DNA from 3 places in the Shinella sp. R2-11 genome. Region 2 is predicted to be linked to each of the others. Evidence: riboswitches for the same ligand, from Rfam matches in the RefSeq annotation. Region 2 holds a riboswitch; each other region holds the start of a gene.
What was found. Region 2 has a riboswitch for thiamine pyrophosphate ahead of thiC (phosphomethylpyrimidine synthase ThiC). Riboswitches for the same ligand answer to the same signal wherever they lie in the genome.
Positions count from the first base shown of each region.

Region 1 (6,785 bases), on a different contig from region 2:
GTCGAGCAGCGGCGCGCCGCCGCCGCCCGCATGGCCAAGCAGCACGGCGGTCGCCGCGCCGACGAAGACGAGCACGCCGCCGAGGGCAAGGCCCCCGGCGATATCGAGCGTCCGTCGTTCGGCGCGGGCGAAGATCATCTTATTTCGCGCTCATCGCGCCGAGCCATTCGTCGATCCAGGCCTTGCGGTTCGCCGCGACCTCGTCCGACGACATGAGGAAGGTCTTTTCCGGCTTCACCAACGCGTCGAAGGCAGCCGGCAGCGGATCGCGGGTCTTGGCGGCCGGCATCATCCAGTTGGTTTCCGGGATGATCGACTGGAAATCCGGCCCCGTCATGAAGGTGAGGAACTGCCGGGCGAGGTCCTTGTCATGGGAAGTACGCGTCAGGCCGGCGACCTCGATCTGGATGTAATGGCCCTCGGAGAAGGCGGTGGCCTTGTAGCGCTCGGTGTTCTCCGCGATCATATGATAGGCCGGCGAGGTCGTGTAGGAGAGCACCATCGGCGCCTCGCCCTTGGTGAAGAGGCCATAGGCTTCCGACCAGCCGGGGGTGACGGTCAGCACGCGGTCCTTGAGCTTGGCCCAGGCTTCCGCGGACTTGTCGCCATAGACGGACTTCACCCAGAGCAGCAGGCCGAGGCCTGGCGTCGAGGTGCGCGGGTCCTCGATGACGATCTTCTGCGACGGGTCGCCCTCGACCAGCTCCTTGAGGCTCGTTGGCGGGGTCTTCAGCGCCTCGGTGTCATAGACGACGGCGAAGTGGCCGTAGTCGTAAGGCAGGAACGTATCGTCGGAGAAACCGCCCGGAACGGTGAGGCCTTCCGGCTTCAGGCCGTGCGGCTCGAAGAGGCCGGTCGCCTTGGCTTCCGAGATCAGGTTGGTGTCGAGGCCAAGCACCACGTCGGCCTTCGTGCCCTCGCCCTCCAGCTTGAGGCGGGTCAGCAGTTCCACGCCGTCGGCGACGCCGACCCATTCGACCTTGCAGCCGCAGGTCTTCTCGAAGGTCTCCTTAACCTTCGGCCCCGGGCCCCATTCGGCAACGAAACTCTCATAGGTGTAGACGGTCAGCGTCTTTTCCTGCGCGAAGGCGGGAAAGGCCAACGATACGGCGAGCGCCGCGATGGAAGAAAGAAATGCCGTGCGCATCAGCGCCTCCTTGTCTGGTCACAAACGGGAATAGGGCGCTGGATTGAGCCGTCTAATCCCTCCGCCGGTACGAGCCGGATCAGGTTCTTCGGGTTGGCAAACGCCTCTCAGCCGGCAGGTCGGAACCTGCGGGGCACCCCGTTAGAGCGGAAGAAGGCATAATCCCGTGCGCTTCGGCGCGCAAGGGGTGGAGGCGGAAACCGTGCGGCGTCAGCCCTCCACGGTTGGGGTCGTGCATCGAGGCTGCCCCTCACCCTAGCCCTCTCCCCGCAAGCGGGGAGAGGGGACTTGCCCCACGCGATATTTGAGATTCGGGAAAACGGCGCGGCATATCCCCTTCTCCCCGCTTGCGGGGAGAAGGTGGCCGGCAGGCCGGATGAGGGGCGAACGCTCCCGCGATTACCCTACCCTTTTGAGAGTTATCAGCCGCCCGCAGCGGGCGTCCCAAGCGCCTTCTCGATCGCCGGATAGAGCCCGTCTTTCAAACTCTTGTCATCGAACGGACCGACCCGCTTGTAGAGGATCGTCCCATCCGGCCCGACGAGGTAGGATTCCGGGATGCCGTAGACACCCCAGTCGATCGCCATCTTGCCGACGGGATCGAGGCCGATGGCCGAGAAGGGATTGCCGAGCTCGCCGAGGAAGCGTAGCGCATTCTCGCTGCCATCCTTGTAGTTGACGCCGACGACCGTGATGCGCGGGTCCTTCGACAGCGCCAGGATGACCGGGTGCTCCTGCCGGCAGGGCACGCACCAGGAGGCCCAGAAATTGACGAGCGTCAGCTTGCCCGCGGCCGTTTGCGCCGTCAGCGCCGGGACGGGCGCGCCGTCTTTGGTGGCGCCCGCAAGCGGATCGAGATCGCGGAACGGCGCCTTGGTGCCGATGAGCGCGGAGGGGATTTCCGAGATGTCGCGGCCGGAATTGAGCTGGGTCCAGAAGATCAGCGCCAGGCCGAGGAAGACCGCGAGCGGCAGCGCGGCGAGGATCAAGCGCGTGCGCTTGCCCGCGCCCTCGGCATTGCCCTCGTTCTCGCTCATGGATTGCCCTCGCTGTGCGCGGAGCGGCGGCGGATGCCGGCGGCTTCGAGCTGCTCGATCTCGCGGCGGCGGCCGCGATGGTCGATGAAGACCCAGAGCACGAGGCCGAGCGTGACGGCGAAGGCAGCGATATAGGACACCGCGACGTAGAAGGTATGGCTCATGCGGCGCCTCCCGCGCGGCCGGCGACACGGGCCGCATGGCGGCGCAGCACCGCGATGCGGCGGCGCAGGATCTCGTTGCGCATGGCAAGGATATGCAGCGTGAAGAACAGCATGGTGAAGGCGACGGCCATGATGATGAGCGGCCAGAGGAATTCCGGGTCGATGGTCGGCCCGCCCATGCGGATGACGCTCGCCGGCTGGTGCAGCGTGTTCCACCACTCGACCGAGAACTTGATGATCGGGATGTTGACGAAACCGACGAGGATCAGCACGGCGCTGACCTTGGCGGCGCGCGTCGGGTCATCCATGGCGCGGCCGAGGGCGATCAGGCCGAGATACATCAGGAAGAGCACGAAGACGGAGGTGAGCCGCGCGTCCCACACCCACCAGGTACCCCACATGGGCTTGCCCCAGAGCGAGCCGGTGATGAGCGCGACGAGCGTGAAGCAGGCGCCGATGGGCGCGGCGGCCTTGGCCGAGACGTCGGCGAGCGGATGGCGCCAGACGAGCGTGCCGAGTGCGGAAAGCGCCATGACCGAATAGCACATCATCGAGAGCCAGGCCGCCGGCACATGCACATACATGATGCGCACCGTTTCGCCCTGCTGGTAATCGCCCGTCGTCGTGAAGGAAAGGTAGAGCCCCACCGCAAAGAGACAGAGCGTCAGCCCGGCAAGCCACGGCCAGACGATGGCGACCAGCGCCAGGAACCGCGTGGGATTGGCGAGGTCGCTGAATTTTCGGATGGCAAGGCTCGGTTCGCTCATGATGGTTCTTTAACGCGGAAGCACCCGGTCTTCAATTGATCTGCCGCAATCACTTTCCTGTCAGTCGCTCGAAAGACGAAGCGCCGCAGCCGCCGCGACGGGACCGATGACGGCAAAGGCGAGGTTGAGCGCGACGAGGATGAGGAAGGGCGGCAGGAAGGGCGCCGGTTCCTGGATCGCCGCATAGACCGCACTCACCCCGAAGATCAGCACGGGAATGGCAAGCGGCAGGACGAGGATCGAGACGAGCAGCCCGCCGCGCGGCAGCGCCACCGCCACCGCCGCACCCGCCGCGCCGATGAAGGTGATGGCGGGCGTGCCGGCCAAGAGCGTCAGCGTCGTCGCGCCGATGGCGGTCTCGTCCATGTTCATGAAGAGGCCGAGCAGCGGCGAGGCGATGACGAGCGGCAGGCCGGTCGCGAGCCAATGGGCGAGGCACTTGACGAAGACCGTCAGCACCAGCGGCGTCTCCTGCATCAGGAGCAGGTCGAGCGAGCCGTCCTCGCGCTCGGCCTGGAACAGCCGGTCGAGGCCGAGGAGTGAAGCGAGCAGCGCGCCGATCCAGAGGATGGCGGGGCCGATGCGGGCGAGGAGATTGAGGTCCGGCCCGACGCCGAAGGGGATGACGGCGACGACGGTCATGAAGAAGAGGACGCCGACCAGGGCGCCGCCGCCGGCGCGCACGGAGAGCTTGAGGTCGCGGAGGAGGAGGGCGATCATGCGACGATCCTCCGGAGTCGAGGGCTTGGCGCACCCCCCTCTGCCCTGCCGGGCATCTCCCCCACAGGGGGGGAGATCGAATCGTGGCACGGTCTCGCCCAAAGCAGATGGTGTGAATTACGGGATACCCCTGCTCCCAGCCAATCTCCTCCCCTGTGGGGGAGATGCCCGGCAGGGCAGAGGGGGGTAGCCACGGACACGTCCATCACCACACATCCTCCATCATCCCGGCAAACCCCTTCATCCGCAATTCCTTCGCTCCCTCCAGCCCGAGCGGCTGGTGCGTCGCGGCGAGCGCGATGCCGCCGCGCGCAAGGTGGGCGGTGACGAGGCCGGCAAACATCGCCTCGGCGGCGGCATCGAGCGCCGCCGTCGGCTCGTCGAGGATCCAGACCGGGCGCCAGGACACGAGGAGCTTGGCCATCGCCATGCGGCGCTGCTGGCCGGCCGAGAGATAGCCGAAGGGAAGATGCGCGATGCCGCCGAGGCCGACGGCCTCGACCGCCTCGGCGATGGGCACGCCCGCCCCGCCGGCAAAGTCGCCGAAGAAGGATTTCCAGAAGGACAGGTTCTCCTCGACGGTGAGCTCCCGCTTCATCGCGTTGCGATGGCCGAGATAGTGCGCAGCCTCGCCGAGCTGCCCGATCGGTTGCGCTGCAGCAAGGAGTTTCGCGCTCCCCGAATGCGCCGGCAGGAGGCCCGCCAGGACGCGCAGCAGCGTCGACTTGCCGGAGCCGTTCGGGCCCTTGACGACGAGGGCTTCGCCGCCACCGATTTCAAAGGAAATATCTTGGAAAATCAGGTCTTCGCCGCGCTTGGCGCTCAATCCTTCGGCGACGAGCCGCATGTCTCTTCACTTTCCCTTTACGACCTTGGTCGCAACGCAAAAAAATTGTCCCGATTTGCCCTTCGGCGGTCTGGATCGTTTCTTAGAAATTATCTATAACGCCCGCAACACGCCAGCGGTCGGCGTGAATTTCATCCAAGCGCCGAACACGGGAATGATTTCCGCGTACGGACAGCGGAAATGGCCGCACCCGCATCCCATTCGCGCCTCAGGCGCTCGGGCGTTCGTACGTCAGCTTTCTGGCGCCAGACGAGACGGGGTATAAAGTGTCCAAATCCCTAGACAGTTTCAATTGTCGTTCGACCCTCACGGTCAACGGCACCGACTATGTGTACTACAGCCTGCCCAAGGCCGAAGCGAACGGCCTTGCCGGCGTCTCGAAGCTGCCCTACTCGATGAAGGTGCTTCTTGAGAACCTGCTGCGCTTCGAGGACGGCCGCTCGGTCACCAAGGAGCACATCCTTTCCGTCGCCGAATGGCTGACGAACAAGGGCACGGTCGAAAACGAGATCGCCTATCGCCCGGCGCGCGTTCTGATGCAGGACTTCACCGGCGTTCCCGCCGTGGTCGACCTTGCGGCGATGCGCGACGCGATGGTCTCGCTCGGCGGCGACCCGGAGAAGATCAACCCGCTCGTTCCCGTCGACCTCGTCATCGACCACTCGGTCATCGTCGACGAATTCGGCACGCCGACCGCCTTTGCCCGCAACGTCGAGCTGGAATACCAGCGCAACGGCGAGCGCTACCGCTTCCTGAAATGGGGCCAGCAGGCGTTCAAGAACTTCCGCGTCGTTCCCCCGGGCACCGGCATCTGTCACCAGGTCAATCTGGAATATCTGGGCCAGACGGTTTGGACCAAGGAAGAAGACGGCGAGATCGTCGCCTACCCGGATACCTGTGTCGGCACGGACAGCCACACGACCATGATCAACGGCCTCGGCGTTCTCGGCTGGGGCGTGGGCGGCATCGAGGCGGAAGCCGCCATGCTCGGCCAGCCGGTCTCCATGCTACTGCCCGAGGTCATCGGCTTCAAGCTGACCGGCAAGCTCAAGGAAGGCGTCACGGCGACCGACCTCGTGCTGATGGTCGTGCAGATGCTGCGCAAGAAGGGCGTCGTCTCCAAGTTCGTCGAATTCTTCGGCCCCGGCCTCGACAACATGACGCTCGCCGACCGCGCGACGATCGGCAATATGGGCCCGGAATACGGCGCTACCTGCGGCTTCTTCCCGGTCGACGGCGAGACCGTCAACTACCTCACCATGTCCGGCCGCGAAGAGCAGCGCATCGCCCTCGTCGAAGCCTATTCGAAGGCTCAAGGCATGTGGCGTGACGGCGACGGCTCCGACCTCGTCTTCACCGACACGCTCGAACTCGACCTCGGCGACGTGGTCCCGGCCATGGCCGGCCCGAAGCGCCCGGAAGGCCGCATCCCGCTGGAAAACATCGCCTCCGGCTTCGCCGCGTCGATGGATAACGACTACAAGAAGCCCGGCCAGCTTTCGAACCGCTACCCGGTCGAGGGCACGGACTACGACCTCGGCCATGGCGACGTCGCCATCGCCGCCATCACTTCGTGCACCAACACGTCCAACCCGTCGGTCCTCATCGCCGCCGGCCTTCTCGCCCGCAACGCGGTCGCCAGGGGCCTGAAGACCAAGCCGTGGGTCAAGACGTCGCTGGCACCGGGATCGCAGGTCGTCGGCGAATATCTCGCCAAGTCCGGCCTGCAGGCCGACCTCGACAAGCTCGGCTTCAACCTCGTCGGCTTCGGCTGCACGACCTGCATCGGCAATTCCGGCCCGCTGCCGGGCCCGATCTCCAAGACGATCAACGACAAGGGCCTCATCGCCGCCGGCGTCCTCTCGGGCAACCGCAACTTCGAAGGCCGCATCTCGCCGGACGTGCAGGCGAACTACCTCGCCTCGCCGCCGCTCGTCGTCGCCTATGCGCTCGCCGGTTCCGTCCAGAAGGACCTCACGAAGGAGCCGATCGGCGAGGACCAGGACGGCAACCCCGTCTACCTCAAGGACATCTGGCCGACCTCGCAGGAAATCCAGGAATTCATCCTCAAATACGTCACCCGCGCGCTCTACGCCGCGAAAT
Region 1 is NZ_JBVAPC010000005.1:161,763-168,547, forward strand. Features, by position in the region: gene thiP (thiamine/thiamine pyrophosphate ABC transporter permease) at 1-138, opposite strand, end outside; gene thiB (thiamine ABC transporter substrate binding subunit) at 140-1,147, opposite strand; TPP riboswitch at 1,187-1,298, opposite strand; gene ACZ1A1_RS15020 (DsbE family thiol:disulfide interchange protein) at 1,570-2,184, opposite strand; gene ccmD (heme exporter protein CcmD) at 2,181-2,348, opposite strand; gene ACZ1A1_RS15030 (heme ABC transporter permease) at 2,345-3,115, opposite strand; gene ccmB (heme exporter protein CcmB) at 3,176-3,835, opposite strand; gene ccmA (heme ABC exporter ATP-binding protein CcmA) at 4,041-4,682, opposite strand; gene acnA (aconitate hydratase AcnA) at 4,949-6,785, shown strand, end outside.
Region 1: another riboswitch for thiamine pyrophosphate. It lies ahead of thiB (thiamine ABC transporter substrate binding subunit); the one in region 2 lies ahead of thiC (phosphomethylpyrimidine synthase ThiC).

Region 2 (6,785 bases):
CTCGTCTTCATCGGCCGGATTTCGACGCCCTGGAGCGCGCGCATGGAAACGCCGCGGCAGGGGCGTCATGACGGGCCGGTCTGCACCATCGAGATATTCGAGCCCTGGGTGCAGGCGTTGACGGGCGTCGAGCGGTTCGAGCGGCTGGAGGTGCTTTACTGGCTGCACCAGTCGCGCCGCGACCTCGTGCTGCAGAGCCCGGCGTCGAACGGCGAGGTGCACGGCACCTTCTCGCTGCGCTCGCCCGTGCGGCCGAACCCGATCGGAACCTCGATCGTGGTGTTCGAGAAGATCGAGGGCAATCGCCTCTTCGTGCGCGGCCTCGATTGCCTCGACGGCACGCCGCTGATCGACCTGAAGCCGGACCGCACGCTCTTCAAGCCGATCGCACCGCCCCAGCCGGGCGATTTCGAGACCGGCCAGGCGCAGATGTGCAGGAAGGCCGGCGATTAGTCGTCGACGGCGACCATCACGTTGGAGGCCTTGACGACCGCATAGGCTTCCTGCCCGGCGGCAAGGCCAAGTTCGTTGACGGCTTCGTTGGTGATCGAGGCGGTGATGATCGAACCGCCGCCGACATCGATGCGGACATGGGCGGTGGTCGCGCCGAGAGTGACTTCGACGATCTTGCCCTTGAGGCGGTTGCGCGCGCTGATCTTCATGCAATGCTCCTGTGGTTGCTACCCGCAAACTAGCATCGCGGCGCCGAAAGGAAAGGTCCGCAACCCGAAACCGGCGATCACCGCCAGCGGGCGGTGCGCTCGATCCATTCGCGGGTGCGGGCCTCCGGGTCGGCATTCAGCGTGATGTCGGTGACGACGGCGGCGCTGTCGGCGCCGTTCTCGAAGACGGCGGAGAGGCGATCCGGATTGAGGCCGCCGATGGCGACGAGGGGAAGCGGCGCGATGCGGGCCTTCCAGTCGGCGATGCGCTCGACGCCCTGCGGCGCCCATTTCATCTTCTTCAGGATCGTCGGCCAGATAGGGCCGAGCGCAATGTAATCGGGCCGTGCGGCAAGCGCCGTTTCGAGCTCCGCCGCGTCATGGGTGGAAAGGCCGAGCTTCATGCCGCGCGCGCGGATGGCGGCGATGTCGGCCCCGGCAAGGTCCTCCTGCCCGAGATGCACGAAGTCGCAGCCCTCCTTGATGGCGATTTGCCAGTAATCGTTGACGATGAGCTGGCAGCCCCCGGCGGCGCAGGCCGCTTTCGCGCGGCGGATTTCCGCGCGCAGGCGATCCTCCGGCAGGTCCTTCATGCGCAGCTGCACGAGCCTGACGCCGAGTGGCACGAGCCGCTCGATCCAATCAGCGCTGTCGACGATGAGGTAGAAGGGATCGAGCTTCATGAAAAGACGGCCTTTCCGATGACGGGAGTGGAGGGAACGGCCATGTCGCGCGGCTCCAGGGGCACCGCCGCATGGGCGAGGCGGCCGGCCGCAATGGCGAGCGCGAAGGCTTCCGCCATGGCGGCCGGATCGCCCGCGCCGGCGACGGCGGTATTGAGCAGCACGGCATCGTAGCCGTGCTCCATGACAGCGGCCGCATGCGATGGGCGGCCGATCCCGGCATCGACGATCAGCGGAATATCCGGGAAATGCGCGCGGAAGGCGCGCAGCGCCATCGGGTTGACCGGTCCCATGGCCGAGCCGATGGGCGCGCACCAGGGCATCAGCACCCGGCAACCGGCCTCCAGCAGCCTTTCGGCGACGACAAGGTCGTCGGTCGTATAGGGGAAGACCTGAAAGCCTTCGCCGGTCAGGATGCGCGCCGCCTCGACGAGGCCGAAGACGTCGGGCTGGAGCGTGTCGTGATGGCCGATCACCTCCAGCTTGATCCAGTCGGTGCGGAAGACCTCGCGCGCCATCTTCGCCGTCAGCACGGCTTCCTTGACGCTGTGGCAGCCAGCGGTGTTCGGCAGCACGCGCACGCCGAGCTCCCCGATCAGTTCGAAGAAGGTGCCGCCCGCCTTGCCGCCGGCATTTTCCCGGCGCAGGGAAACCGTGACGATCTCCGCCTTCGAGCGCCGTACTGCATCCGCGAGAATGGCGGGCGAGGGATAGCGCGCGGTGCCGAGCAGCAGGCGGGAGCCGACCTCGGCGTCGTAGAGTTTCAGCATGTCAGCCTCCCTGCATGGGGGAAAGGATCTCGACGCGGTCGCGCTCGCCGAGCGGGAAGGCGGCGCGATCCTCGCGGTGCACCAGCTCGCCGTTCACCGCCGTCGCCAGCCAGTCGCCTTCGTAGTCGAGGGCGGAGAGGAGATCGGCAAGCGTCGCGGCGGCGATCTCCTGTTCCTCGCCGTTGATGATGAGGGTCATGATGCCTTCCTTTCGAATTGCCTCTGGCGAAGGAGGATGTGGGCGACCTCGCCGGCCATGGCGGGCGCCAGCAGGAAGCCGTGCCGGTAGAGGCCGTTAACATGGATGGTCTCGCCATCCTCGCTCACGCGCGGGAGGTTGTCGGGATAGGCCGGGCGGATGCCCGCGCCGGTCTCCGCGAGCCGTGCCTCGCCGAAGGCCGGGTGCAGGGCATAGGCGGCGTTCAGCAGCTCCATAAGCGAGCGGGCGGTGACGGGGCCGGCGTCGTCGCTCTCGATCATCGTCGCGCCGACCATGAAGCGGCCCGCCTCCCGCGGCACGATATAGATCGGGTGGCGGGGGTGGAGCAGACGGACGGGACGTGACAGGCGGATCTCGCCGGTTTCGAGGACGAGCATTTCGCCGCGCACACCCCGTAGGCCCGGCAGGCGGCCGATCCGCGCCGCGCCGGTGCAGTCGATCACCCGGTCATGGCCGCCGGCCTTGCCGCCCGCGCCGAAGAGGAAGCGCATGCGCGCCTCCTCGAGGCTGGCGGTGAGCGCCGCCAGCGCCTGCCGCGGATCGAGATGAGCCTCCTCGCGGAAGAACAGCGCCCGGCGGAAGCGGCCGGCAAGGTCCGGTTCCAGCGCGGCGATGGCCGGCTCGTCCAGCCATTCCCAACCGCTCGTCCGCCCGGCGAAGCGTTCGAGCTCGCCGGCATCGCGGCCGGCCGCGACGACCAGCGTGCCCTTGCGATGCACATGGCCGGGGAGCGCGGCTTCCCACCAGTCGGCGGCAAGGCGGCCGAGCGCCAGCACCTGTTCCTCGGCGCTTTCCCGCTCGCACCAGGGCGCGAGCATGCCGCCGGCAAAGCCGGAGGCGCCGAGGCCCGCCCTTTCCCGGCTTTCCGAAATGGTGACGTCGAAGCCGTGGCGGTAGAGCTGCCAGGCGGTGGCAAGGCCGGCGACGCCGGCGCCCTTGACGAGGATGCGCATGGTCATTCTCCCGAAAGCGGCATATAGAGGTCGCCGCCCTCGCGGAATTTCGCCGCCATGGCCTCAAGCCCCTCCTTCTGCGCCTCGGCGCGGATATCGTGCGAGATGCGCATGGAGCAGAATTTCGGGCCGCACATGGAGCAGAAATGCGCCACCTTGTGCGCCTCCTTGGGCAGCGTTTCGTCGTGGAAGGCGCGGGCCGTCTCCGGGTCGAGCGAGAGGTTGAACTGGTCCTCCCAGCGGAACTCGAAGCGGGCGCGCGACAGCGCGTCGTCGCGGATCTTCGCGGCCGGGTGGCCCTTGGCGAGGTCGGCGGCGTGGGCGGCGATCTTGTAGGTGATGACGCCGACCTTCACGTCGTCGCGGTCGGGCAGGCCGAGATGTTCCTTGGGCGTGACGTAGCAGAGCATGGCCGTGCCGAACCAGCCGATCATCGCCGCGCCGATGCCGGAGGTGATGTGGTCGTAGCCGGGGGCGATGTCCGTCGTCAGCGGGCCGAGCGTGTAGAACGGGGCCTCGCCGCAGGTCTTCAACTGCTTGTCCATGTTCTCCTTGATCTTGTGCATCGGCACATGGCCGGGGCCTTCGATCATGACCTGGCAGTCCTTCGCCCAAGCGATCTGCGTCAGTTCGCCGAGCGTTTCGAGTTCGGCGAACTGCGCGGCGTCGTTGGCATCGGCGATCGAGCCGGGGCGCAGGCCGTCGCCGAGGGAGAAGGTGACGTCATAGGCGCGGGCGATGTCGCAGATTTCCTCGAAATGCTCGTAGAGGAAGCTCTCCTTGTGGTGATGCAGACACCACTTGGCCATGATCGAGCCGCCGCGCGAGACGATGCCGGTGACGCGGTTCACGGTCAGCGGGATGTAGTGCAGCCGCACGCCGGCATGGATGGTGAAATAGTCGACGCCCTGTTCGGCCTGCTCGATCAGCGTGTCGCGATAGACCTCCCAGGTCAGGTCCTCGGCGATGCCGTTCACCTTCTCCAGCGCCTGGTAGAGCGGCACGGTGCCGATGGGGACCGGCGAGTTGCGGATGATCCATTCGCGGATATTGTGGATGTTGCGGCCGGTCGAAAGGTCCATGACCGTGTCGGCGCCCCAGCGTATGGCCCAGACCATCTTCTCCACCTCCTCCGCCATGGAGGAGGTGACGGCGGAATTGCCGATATTGGCGTTGATCTTCACCAGGAAGTTCCGGCCGATGATCATCGGCTCGGCTTCCGGGTGGTTGATGTTGGCGGGGATGACGGCGCGGCCGCTCGCCACTTCCTGGCGGACGAATTCCGGCGTCACGTAATCCGGGATATGTGCGCCGAAACTCTCGCCGTCGCGAGCAAGCGCCTCTTTCGCGGCCTTGCGGCTGAGGTTTTCGCGGATGGCGATGAATTCCATCTCGGGCGTGACGATGCCGGCGCGGGCATAGGCGAGCTGTGTCACCGCCTTGCCGTTCGCCGCGCGGCGCGGGCGGCTCAGCACCGGGAATTCCGGCGTCAGGCGCTCGCCGGTGGCAAAGCCGTTGTCCTCGGGGCGGATGTGGCGGCCGTCATAGGCCTGCGTGTCGCCGCGGGCGGCGACCCAGCCTTCGCGAAGGCGCGGCAGGCCGCCCTCGATGGCAACGACATGGGCGGGATCGGTATAGGGGCCGGAGGCGTCGTAGACGATGACCGGCGGCTCGCCGGAGGTCGGGTGCAGGGCGATCTCGCGCATCGGCACGCGGATGTCCGGGTGCAGCTCACCCGGAATGTGGATCTTCCGCGAGGCGGGAAGGGCGCCCGTCGTGACGGTCGGGGTGAGTTTCTGGGCGGCAATATTCATCGTGAGGCTCCAAGTTTTCGTTTGGAGACCCAGTCCTGGAGCCGGAATGATGGAAGGGCGCGGGAGACGGAATCCGGGTTGCGGATTGCCTGCCACAGCGCTTGCACCGTCCCTACGCCAGTATGAACTGGATCAGGTTCAACGGGTCACTGCGCTGCGAATGCCAGCAGTATCTCAGCCCCTTGTCGGGACCCCCCTGGTGAATGTCTCAAGCAAAGACGCTGCGTGGAGATTTGTCAACGGGGTAATTTGCGTAAGTTATCTCTTACGTTTTGTTGCGCCGCATTCTGTCTTTTCCTGCGTCATGCTCGGGCCTGTCCCGAGCATCTGCCAACGTCCCGGGTTTTGATGCTTTGGTAGATCCTCGGCTCAAGGCCGAGGATGACGACGGTGAGTGTGGAGCGGTTGATGGCAAAAAGAAACGGCGGGGTATTGCCCCGCCGTTCCCTTCTAGCCGCTGATTAAGAGTCAGCTGCTCTAACGACTATTCGCGCTCGCCCGTGAAATTCAGCAGGAGCTGGAAGATGTTGACGAAGTTGAGGTAGAGCGACAGTGCGCCGAACACGGCCATCTTCTGCTGCGACTCGTGGCCGATATTTTCCGCATACTGTTCCTTGATGTTCTGCGTGTCCCAGGCGGTGAGGCCGACGAAGACGAGGATGCCGATCACCGAGACGGCGAATTGCAGGGCGCTGGAGCCGAGGAAGATGTTGACGATGGAGGCGATGATCACGCCGATGAGGCCCATCATCAGGAACGAGCCGAACTTCGAGAGATCGCGCTTCGTTACGTAGCCGTAGAGGCTGGTGGCGCCGAACATGGTGGCGGCGATGAAGAAGGTGCGGGCGATGCTCATGCCGGTGAAGACGAGGAACACCGAGGCGAGCGACAGGCCCATGACGGCGCAGAAGGCCCAGAAGGTCATCTGCGCGGCGCTGGCCGACATCGTCTGGATCTTGAACGAGAAGAACAGGACGAAGGCGAGCGGCGCCAGCATCACCACCCATTTCAGCGGCGAGGAGAAGATCGGCACATAGAGCGCCGGCGTCGAGCCGACGACGAAGGCGATGAGGCCGGTGATGACGAGGCCTGCGCCCATGTAGTTGTAGACGCGCAGCATGTGCTGGCGCAGGCCCTCGTCGAAGAGGGCGGCGGACTGCGCCTGGGCGCCGTAGCCGAAACGCTGTTGTACGGGTTCCATCGAGAATCTCCTTCGGTCTGGAAGTGGTTGATCAGTAGAGCGTGCGGGAAAGGTCCCGCGCGGTGCCCGCCAGGTCGTCGGCCTTGCGGCTTTCCGACACCAGCGCATAGGCGACGTCGCCGATCTGCCAGTAGGCGGCGCGGGCATTGTCGGCATGGAAGACGAGGACGTGCTGCACGGCGAAGGAGCCGGGGCGCACGGCGAAGAGCGAAATGCGCTCCCCCTTTACCGGCTCCAGCACCAGCTCGACGCTCGGGCCGTAGGCGGAGGGGAAGACCTGCGTGTCGATGACGGTCCAGCCCTTGGGCAGGTCCGGCAGCACGATGGCCGTTGCCGAGCGGATCTCCGCCGGGTCGAAGGTCTCGATTTCCGGCTGCGAGGTCATGCTGTCGCGCAGCAGCGTCGTCCGGTGCGCGCGCACGGCCTCCTCGACGAAGGCGGGCGGCGGCGTGGAGGCGACGACCTGCGTCGCGCCGAAGGGC
Region 2 is NZ_JBVAPC010000010.1:10,695-17,479, reverse strand. Features, by position in the region: gene tsaA (tRNA (N6-threonylcarbamoyladenosine(37)-N6)-methyltransferase TrmO) at 1-453, shown strand, start outside; gene ACZ1A1_RS21705 (TOBE domain-containing protein) at 450-662, opposite strand; gene ACZ1A1_RS21700 (thiamine phosphate synthase) at 740-1,345, opposite strand; gene ACZ1A1_RS21695 (thiazole synthase) at 1,342-2,115, opposite strand; gene thiS (sulfur carrier protein ThiS) at 2,117-2,314, opposite strand; gene thiO (glycine oxidase ThiO) at 2,311-3,288, opposite strand; gene thiC (phosphomethylpyrimidine synthase ThiC) at 3,291-5,102, opposite strand; TPP riboswitch at 5,194-5,310, opposite strand; gene ACZ1A1_RS21675 (Bax inhibitor-1/YccA family protein) at 5,587-6,303, opposite strand; gene ACZ1A1_RS21670 (anti-sigma factor family protein) at 6,335-6,785, opposite strand, start outside.

Region 3 (6,785 bases), on a different contig from region 2:
GACGCCGAGGGAGAGGTGGTGGAGCATATCCGGTGCTGCAGCCGCAGGGTTCGGGAAAGGCCCGCCGCGCGGGTGTCGCGCGGCGGGCCCTCGCGATTCAGCCGCCGAGGCCTTCGAAGAGCGCGGTCGAAAGGTAACGCTCGGCGAAGGAGGGGATGATGACGACGATGGTCTTGCCGGCATTTTCCGGCCGGCTGCCCACCTTGGCCGCCGCCGCCAGCGCGGCGCCGGAGGAAATGCCGACCGGCACGCCCTCGAGCCGTGCGACGAGGCGCGCATTCTCGAAGGCCTCGTCATTGGTGACGGTCACCACCTCGTCGTAGATCGCCGTGTCGAGCACTGCCGGCGCGAAGCCCGCACCGATGCCCTGGATCTTGTGGGGGCCGGGATTGCCGCCGGAAAGCACCGGGCTGTCGGCCGGCTCCACGGCGATGACCTTGAAGCCCGGCTTGCGCGCCTTCAGCACCTGCCCCGCGCCGGTGATGGTGCCGCCCGTGCCGATGCCGGAAACGAGGATGTCGACCGCGCCGTCGGTGTCGTTCCAGATTTCCTCCGCCGTCGTCCTGCGGTGGATTTCCGGATTGGCCGGGTTCTCGAACTGCTGGGGGATGACGGCGCCCGGAATGGTGCTTGCCAGTTCCTCCGCCATGGCGATGGCGCCCTTCATGCCCTTCGGGCCTTCCGTCAGCACCAGCTCGGCGCCAAGCAGGGCCAGCATCTTGCGCCGCTCGACCGACATGGTCTCCGGCATGGTGAGGATCAGGCGGTAGCCCTTGGCGGCGGCGGCGAAGGCGAGCGCGATGCCGGTATTGCCCGATGTCGGTTCCACCAGCGTCGACGTGCCGGGCGTGATCTTGCCCGCCGCTTCCAGCGCCTCGATCATCGCCACGCCGATGCGGTCCTTGACGGAGGCGATGGGGTTGAAGAATTCGAGCTTGGCGAGAAGGGTGGCGACGACGCCCTTTTCCTTCGCGAACTTGTCGAGCCGCACGATCGGCGTATCGCCGATCGTCTCGGTGATGGAGGCATAGATACGGCCACGGCCGGGCTTGCGGGTTTCGGTCATCGGGTGCTCCTCTGTTCTCTTTGCCGGAGAATGTAGGAGGGAACGCGGCCTTAGACGAGTCCGGATTTCGCTGCAGGCGGGCGAAAGCGGAATATTCCTTCGCCATTTGCGTGCGGCCTCAGAATTCCGCCATCGGCGAAAGGGCAAAGGCCCCCTCCGGCCGCAGGGCTTTCGCCATACGGAGCATCAGGACCATCTCGTCCGTGTCGGCAAGGGCCTCGCCCTGCCATTCCAGCCTGTCGGGCGGGAAATGGACGACGACCTGCGCCGCAGCGGCCTGCACACTGGCAAGGATATCCGCAAGGCGGGGAATGCGCGTGCCGGCGACGTCCAGCAGATCGAAAGCCCCGTCCCCGGCCATCCGCCACGCGACGACGGCGTCCTCGCCGATCAGGTCGAGCCTGACATCCGGCATCAGGGCGGCGTTGAAGAGGAACATCCCGGTCTGCCGCACCGGCGCGAAGCGATCCGAAACGGGCTGGCGGCTGTCGAGCAGCCGGCGCAGCAGCGCGATATCCGCCGCGCTTCCAAGGTCCAGCCGCCGCACCGGGCCCGCCCTCCCGCCGCCGGGCGCCGCACCGGCGAAGCGGTGCTGCGCCAGCGGCTCGAAACCGTAGCGGCCGTAGAGCGCCGGCGTATCGGTCAGGAGAGCGACGGCCGCAAATCCTTCCGAATCGCAATGGGCAAGCGCCGCCTCCATGACGTCGCGGTAAAGGCCCATGCCGCGATGGCCCGGCCGCACCGCGCCGGATTGCAGGCCGGCCGCGCGCAGGGAAACGCCATCGATGACGAGCGGCAGCGAGAAGGCGCTGATATTGGCGACGCAGGCACCATCCGCATCGAACCACGAGAAGGGAATGCCGGTCGGGTCCGATCTGCCGAGCCGGTCCATGATCGTCACGTCGATCCCGAAGACGTCCTGCAGCAGGCCTGCAAGGGCGCGCGATGCCGCGGGATCGCCGAAATAGCCGTAGCGGAAGGAAAGGTCCTTGCGGACGGGCATCGCCTCAGCGGACGCCGGTCGAGCCGAAGCCGCCCGCGCCGCGCGTGGTCTCACTCGCTTCCGTCGCCTCGCGCACCGCGACCTGCGTCACGGGGGCGATCACCATCTGGGCGATGCGCATGCCGCGCTCGATGACGAAGGCCTCCTCGCCGAGATTGGCGAGCAGCACCTTCACCTCGCCGCGATAGTCGCTGTCGACGGTGCCGGGCGTGTTGAGGCAGGTGATGCCGTGCTTGAAGGCAAGGCCGGAGCGCGGCCGGATCTGGCCCTCGTAGCCATGCGGGATCTCGAAGACGAAGCCGGTCGGCACCAGCGCGCGTTTTCCGGGCTCCAGCGTGAGCGGCGCATCCGCTGCTACGGCGGCGCGAAGGTCCATGCCGGCGGCGCCTGAAGTCTCGTAGGCGGGTAGCTCTATGCCGTCGCCATGGGGCAGGCGGACGAGGGAAAGCATGGGGTGGGAGGGGGCGTGCGCGTTCATGCGCCCATAAGCCGGCGCCGGGCGCGCCTCGTCAATTGCGCTTTTTCGGCGGAGCCTGTAAAGACCCCGGCAACTCACAGGATATTGCAGAAAATGGCCGAAACCCTTGCCGAGGCGGTCTCCCGCCGCCGCACCTTCGCGATCATCGCGCACCCGGACGCCGGTAAAACCACCCTTACCGAAAAACTGCTTCTCTTCGGCGGCGCCATCCAGCTCGCCGGCGAGGTGAAGGCGAAGAAGGACCGCATCCAGACCCGCTCGGACTGGATGAAGATCGAGCGCGAGCGCGGCATCTCCGTCGTCACCTCGGTGATGACCTTCGAATATGACGGCAACGTCTTCAACATTCTCGATACGCCCGGCCACGAGGACTTCGCGGACGACACCTACCGCACGCTGACGGCGGTGGACGCTGCCGTCATGGTCATCGACGCCGCCAAGGGCATCGAGCCGCGCACGCTGAAGCTCTTCGAGGTCTGCCGCCTGCGCGACATCCCGATCATCACCTTCGTTAACAAGATGGACCGCGAGAGCCGCGATCCGTTCGAGATCCTCGACGAGGTGGAGGAGAAGCTCGCGCTCGACACCGCCCCGGTCACCTGGCCGGTCGGCCGCTCGAAGACCTTCTGCGGCTCCTATCACCTCGCCGACCGCACCTTCCGCGGCTCGGACACGCAGGTCCAGCCGACGCGGATGGACGATGCGGCGGAGGTCGCCAAGCACCTGCCGGAAAACGAGCGGGACGCCTTCATCGAGGAGATGGAGCTTGCCCGCGAGGCCTGCCGCCCGTTCGACCGCGAAGCCTTCCTCGAAGGGCACCTGACGCCGGTCTTCTTCGGCTCGGCGCTCCGCAATTTCGGCGTGCGCGACCTCATCAACGCGCTCGGCGCCTTCGCGCCGCCGCCGCGCGACCAGGTGGCGGATGTGCGCAAGGTCCACGCCTCGGAAGACAGGATGACGGCCTTCGTCTTCAAGATCCAGGCCAATATGGACCCCAACCACCGCGACCGCATCGCCTTTGCCCGCGTCTGCTCCGGCATGCTGGAGCGCGGCATGAAGGTGCGCCTTGCCCGCACGGGCAAGACCATCGGCCTCTCGGCCCCGCAGTTCTTCTTCGCCTCGCAGCGCCAGCTTGCCGACACGGCCTATGCCGGTGACGTGGTGGGCATCCCCAACCACGGAACGCTCAGGATCGGTGACACGCTGACGGAAGGCGAGGCGCTGGTCTTCGAGGGGGTGCCGAACTTCGCGCCGGAAATCCTGCGCCGCGTGCGGCTGGAAGACGCCATGAAGGCCAAGAAGCTGAAGGAGGCGCTCCAGCAGATGGCCGAGGAAGGCGTCGTGCAGCTCTTCTCGCCGGAAGACGGCTCGCCGGCCATCGTCGGCGTCGTCGGCGCGCTTCAGCTCGATGTGCTGAAGGAGCGGCTTTCGGCGGAATACGGCCTGCCGGTCTCCTTCGAGATGTCGCGCTTCTCCGTCTGCCGCTGGATCTCCTCCGACAGCGCGGCCGAGCTCGACAAGTTCGTTACGCAGCGTCGCGGCGATATCGCTCGCGACCTCGATGGCGATCCGGTGTTCCTGGCGCAGGACGCCTTCTCGCTGCGCTACGAGGCGGAGCGCTATCCGGCGATCAAGATGGTCGCCATCAAGGAGTATCACGTCACCAAGGCATGACAGGCGAGGCAGCCCCTCATCCGGCCTGCCGGCCACCTTCTCCTTGGCTGCGGGGAGAAGGGGATATGCCGTGCTGTTTTCCCAAAACAATAACCGTTCGTGGGGCACGTCCCCTCTCCCGCTCGCGGGGAGCGGGCTAGGGTGAGGGGCCATCGCCAGCATTCATTTTCCGGGTGACACGCACCTCCTCATTTGCGAAAATCATCCCGAGACAGGGGCGTCCGCCGGAAGGCGGGCTGAGAAGCACCCTTTGAACCTGAACCGGATCATGCCGGCGGAGGGAGTCGAACGGGCCTCAATTCCGCTGCCCGAAGACCGCCTTCGCCCCAAGGAGGCGAAATGGCCATCGCAAACATTCTCTCGATCGCGGGCTCCGACCCGTCGGGCGGGGCCGGCATCCAGGCCGATCTCAAGACCTTCGCCGCCCGCGGCACCTACGGCATGGCCGTGCTGACCGCGCTGACGGCGCAGAACACGCAGGGCGTCTCCGGTGTGCATCTCGTGCCGCCGGCCTTCGTCGCGGCGCAGATTGCGGATGTGTTCGGCGATGTCCGTGTCGATGCCGTGAAGATCGGCATGATCGCCTCGGCGGAGATCGCCGGGGCGGTGGCGGATGCGCTTCTCCCCCATCGCGGCACGCCCGTCGTGCTCGATCCGGTCATGGTCGCCAAGGGCGGAGCGTCCTTGTTGGCCGAGGCGGCCGTCGACGCGCTGACCCGCCGCCTCCTGCCGCTCGCGACGGTGCTGACGCCGAACCTGCCGGAGGCGGCAGCGCTCCTCGGGGAGCCGGAGGCCGCCGACCGGGCCGCCATGGAAGGGCAGGCGACGCGTCTGCTCGCGTTCGGCCCCAAGGCGGTGCTGCTGAAGGGCGGGCACCTGCCGGGCGGCGAAAGCCCGGACGTGCTGGCGACGCCGGGCGGGCTGCGCTGGTACGAGGGCGTGCGGGTGCTGACGCGCAACACCCACGGCACAGGCTGCTCGCTGTCGAGCGCCATCGCCGCTGAAATCGGCAAGGGCAGGCCGCTTGCCGATGCCGTGGCGGCGGCGAAGAGCTTCATCGCCGGCGCGGTGCGATCCTCGGATGCGCTGTCGGTCGGCGCCGGCCACGGGCCGCTCCATCATTTCCATGCGCTCTGGACCTGATCCTCAGCGGTCCGCCAGCGCGAGCCTGAGGCCCATCACGCCGAGGGCGGCGGCAAAGCCCCGCTGCGTCCAGGCCATGATCCTCGGCCGGCTCAGCACCTGCTCGCGCAGGCCGGCCGCAAGCGCGGCATAGACGGCGAAGACGAGGAAGGTCAGCCCCATGAAGACGCCGCCGAGCAAGAGCATCCGCGCGGTGGCGCCGGCTGCATTCGCGGGAACGAACTGCGGCAGGAAGGCGAGGAAGAACAGCGAGAGCTTCGGATTGAGGATGTTCGTGAGAATGGCCTTGCGCACGATGCGCAGCGCCTTTTCCACCGGCTCCGCTCCGGGATCGAGCGTCCCGCTCTCCTTCAGCAGGCTCCAGGCGATAAAAAGCAGGTAGGCGACACCGATAGTTCGCAGCACCTCGAAGGCGAGGGCGCTCGCATGCAGCACGGCGGCAAGGCCGGCGACGCTGGCGAGGATATGCGGCACGATACCGAGCGTGCAGCCGAAGGCGGCGAGCAGGCCGGCGCGCAGGCCGCCGCTGATGCCGAGCGCCAGCGTATAGATCACCCCCGTGCCCGGAAGCAGGATGACGACGAGCGAGGTGATCAGGAATTCAGCGGTCATGACGGGCTCCATGCGGCTTGGAAGCGGCAGGAGACACCGGAGGCCGGGTCCCCGTCTTGAACGAAATTGCGGGCGGTCAGGCGCGGGCGGCGCGCAGGGCGCCCGGCGTATAGCCGTAGCGCCGCGTGAAGTTGCGCGTCATGTGGCTCTGGTCGGCAAAGCCCGCGTCCATGGCCGCCTCGGCAAGCGGCGTGCCGGCGGCGACCAGCCGGCGGGCAAGCTCGGTGCGCCGCTGGAGCTGGTAGGCATGGGGCGTCAGGCCCGTGGCGCGGGCGAAATCGCGCACCAGCCGGAAGCGCCCGATGCCGCATCCGGCGGCAAGCGTTTCGAGGCTGACAGCGGCGGCCGGGTCGTTGTCGAGCCGTTCGCGGGCGCGGGCCACGGCCGGCAGGGCCATGCCGTCGGGGCGGGGCGTCTCCTCGCGCAGGAGCGCGGCGAGCAGCAGGAAAAGCCGCTCTTCCGCCGCAAGCGGCGCGGCGGCGCGATCCATCAGCGCGGCGAGCGTTGCCGAGACGAGCCCGGCAATCCGCCCGTCCTCCAGCACCGGCGCATGGAATTCCCCGCGCGGGCGGCCTTCGAAAATGTCCCGCGCCGCGGCCGCGACGACGGCGGGCTGCATGTAGAGCATGCGCCAGGCGCGCGGCGCATCGCCGATCGGCGCGCCGTCATGCACCTCGCCGGGATTGACGGTGATCGTATGGCCGGCCCCGGCCTCGACCATGCCGCGCCCGCTGGCCGATCTCTGCGCGCCCCGCTCGATGACGCCGACGCCATAGGCGTCATGGCTGTGGCGGGCGAAGGAATGCCGG
Region 3 is NZ_JBVAPC010000007.1:94,082-100,866, reverse strand. Features, by position in the region: gene ACZ1A1_RS17855 (VOC family protein) at 1-27, opposite strand, end outside; gene cysK (cysteine synthase A) at 98-1,066, opposite strand; gene ACZ1A1_RS17845 (GNAT family N-acetyltransferase) at 1,185-2,069, opposite strand; gene dut (dUTP diphosphatase) at 2,074-2,547, opposite strand; gene ACZ1A1_RS17835 (peptide chain release factor 3) at 2,641-4,221, shown strand; TPP riboswitch at 4,425-4,521, shown strand; gene thiD (bifunctional hydroxymethylpyrimidine kinase/phosphomethylpyrimidine kinase) at 4,561-5,364, shown strand; gene ACZ1A1_RS17825 (LysE family translocator) at 5,368-5,976, opposite strand; gene ACZ1A1_RS17820 (AraC family transcriptional regulator) at 6,053-6,785, opposite strand, start outside.
Region 3: another riboswitch for thiamine pyrophosphate. It lies ahead of thiD (bifunctional hydroxymethylpyrimidine kinase/phosphomethylpyrimidine kinase); the one in region 2 lies ahead of thiC (phosphomethylpyrimidine synthase ThiC).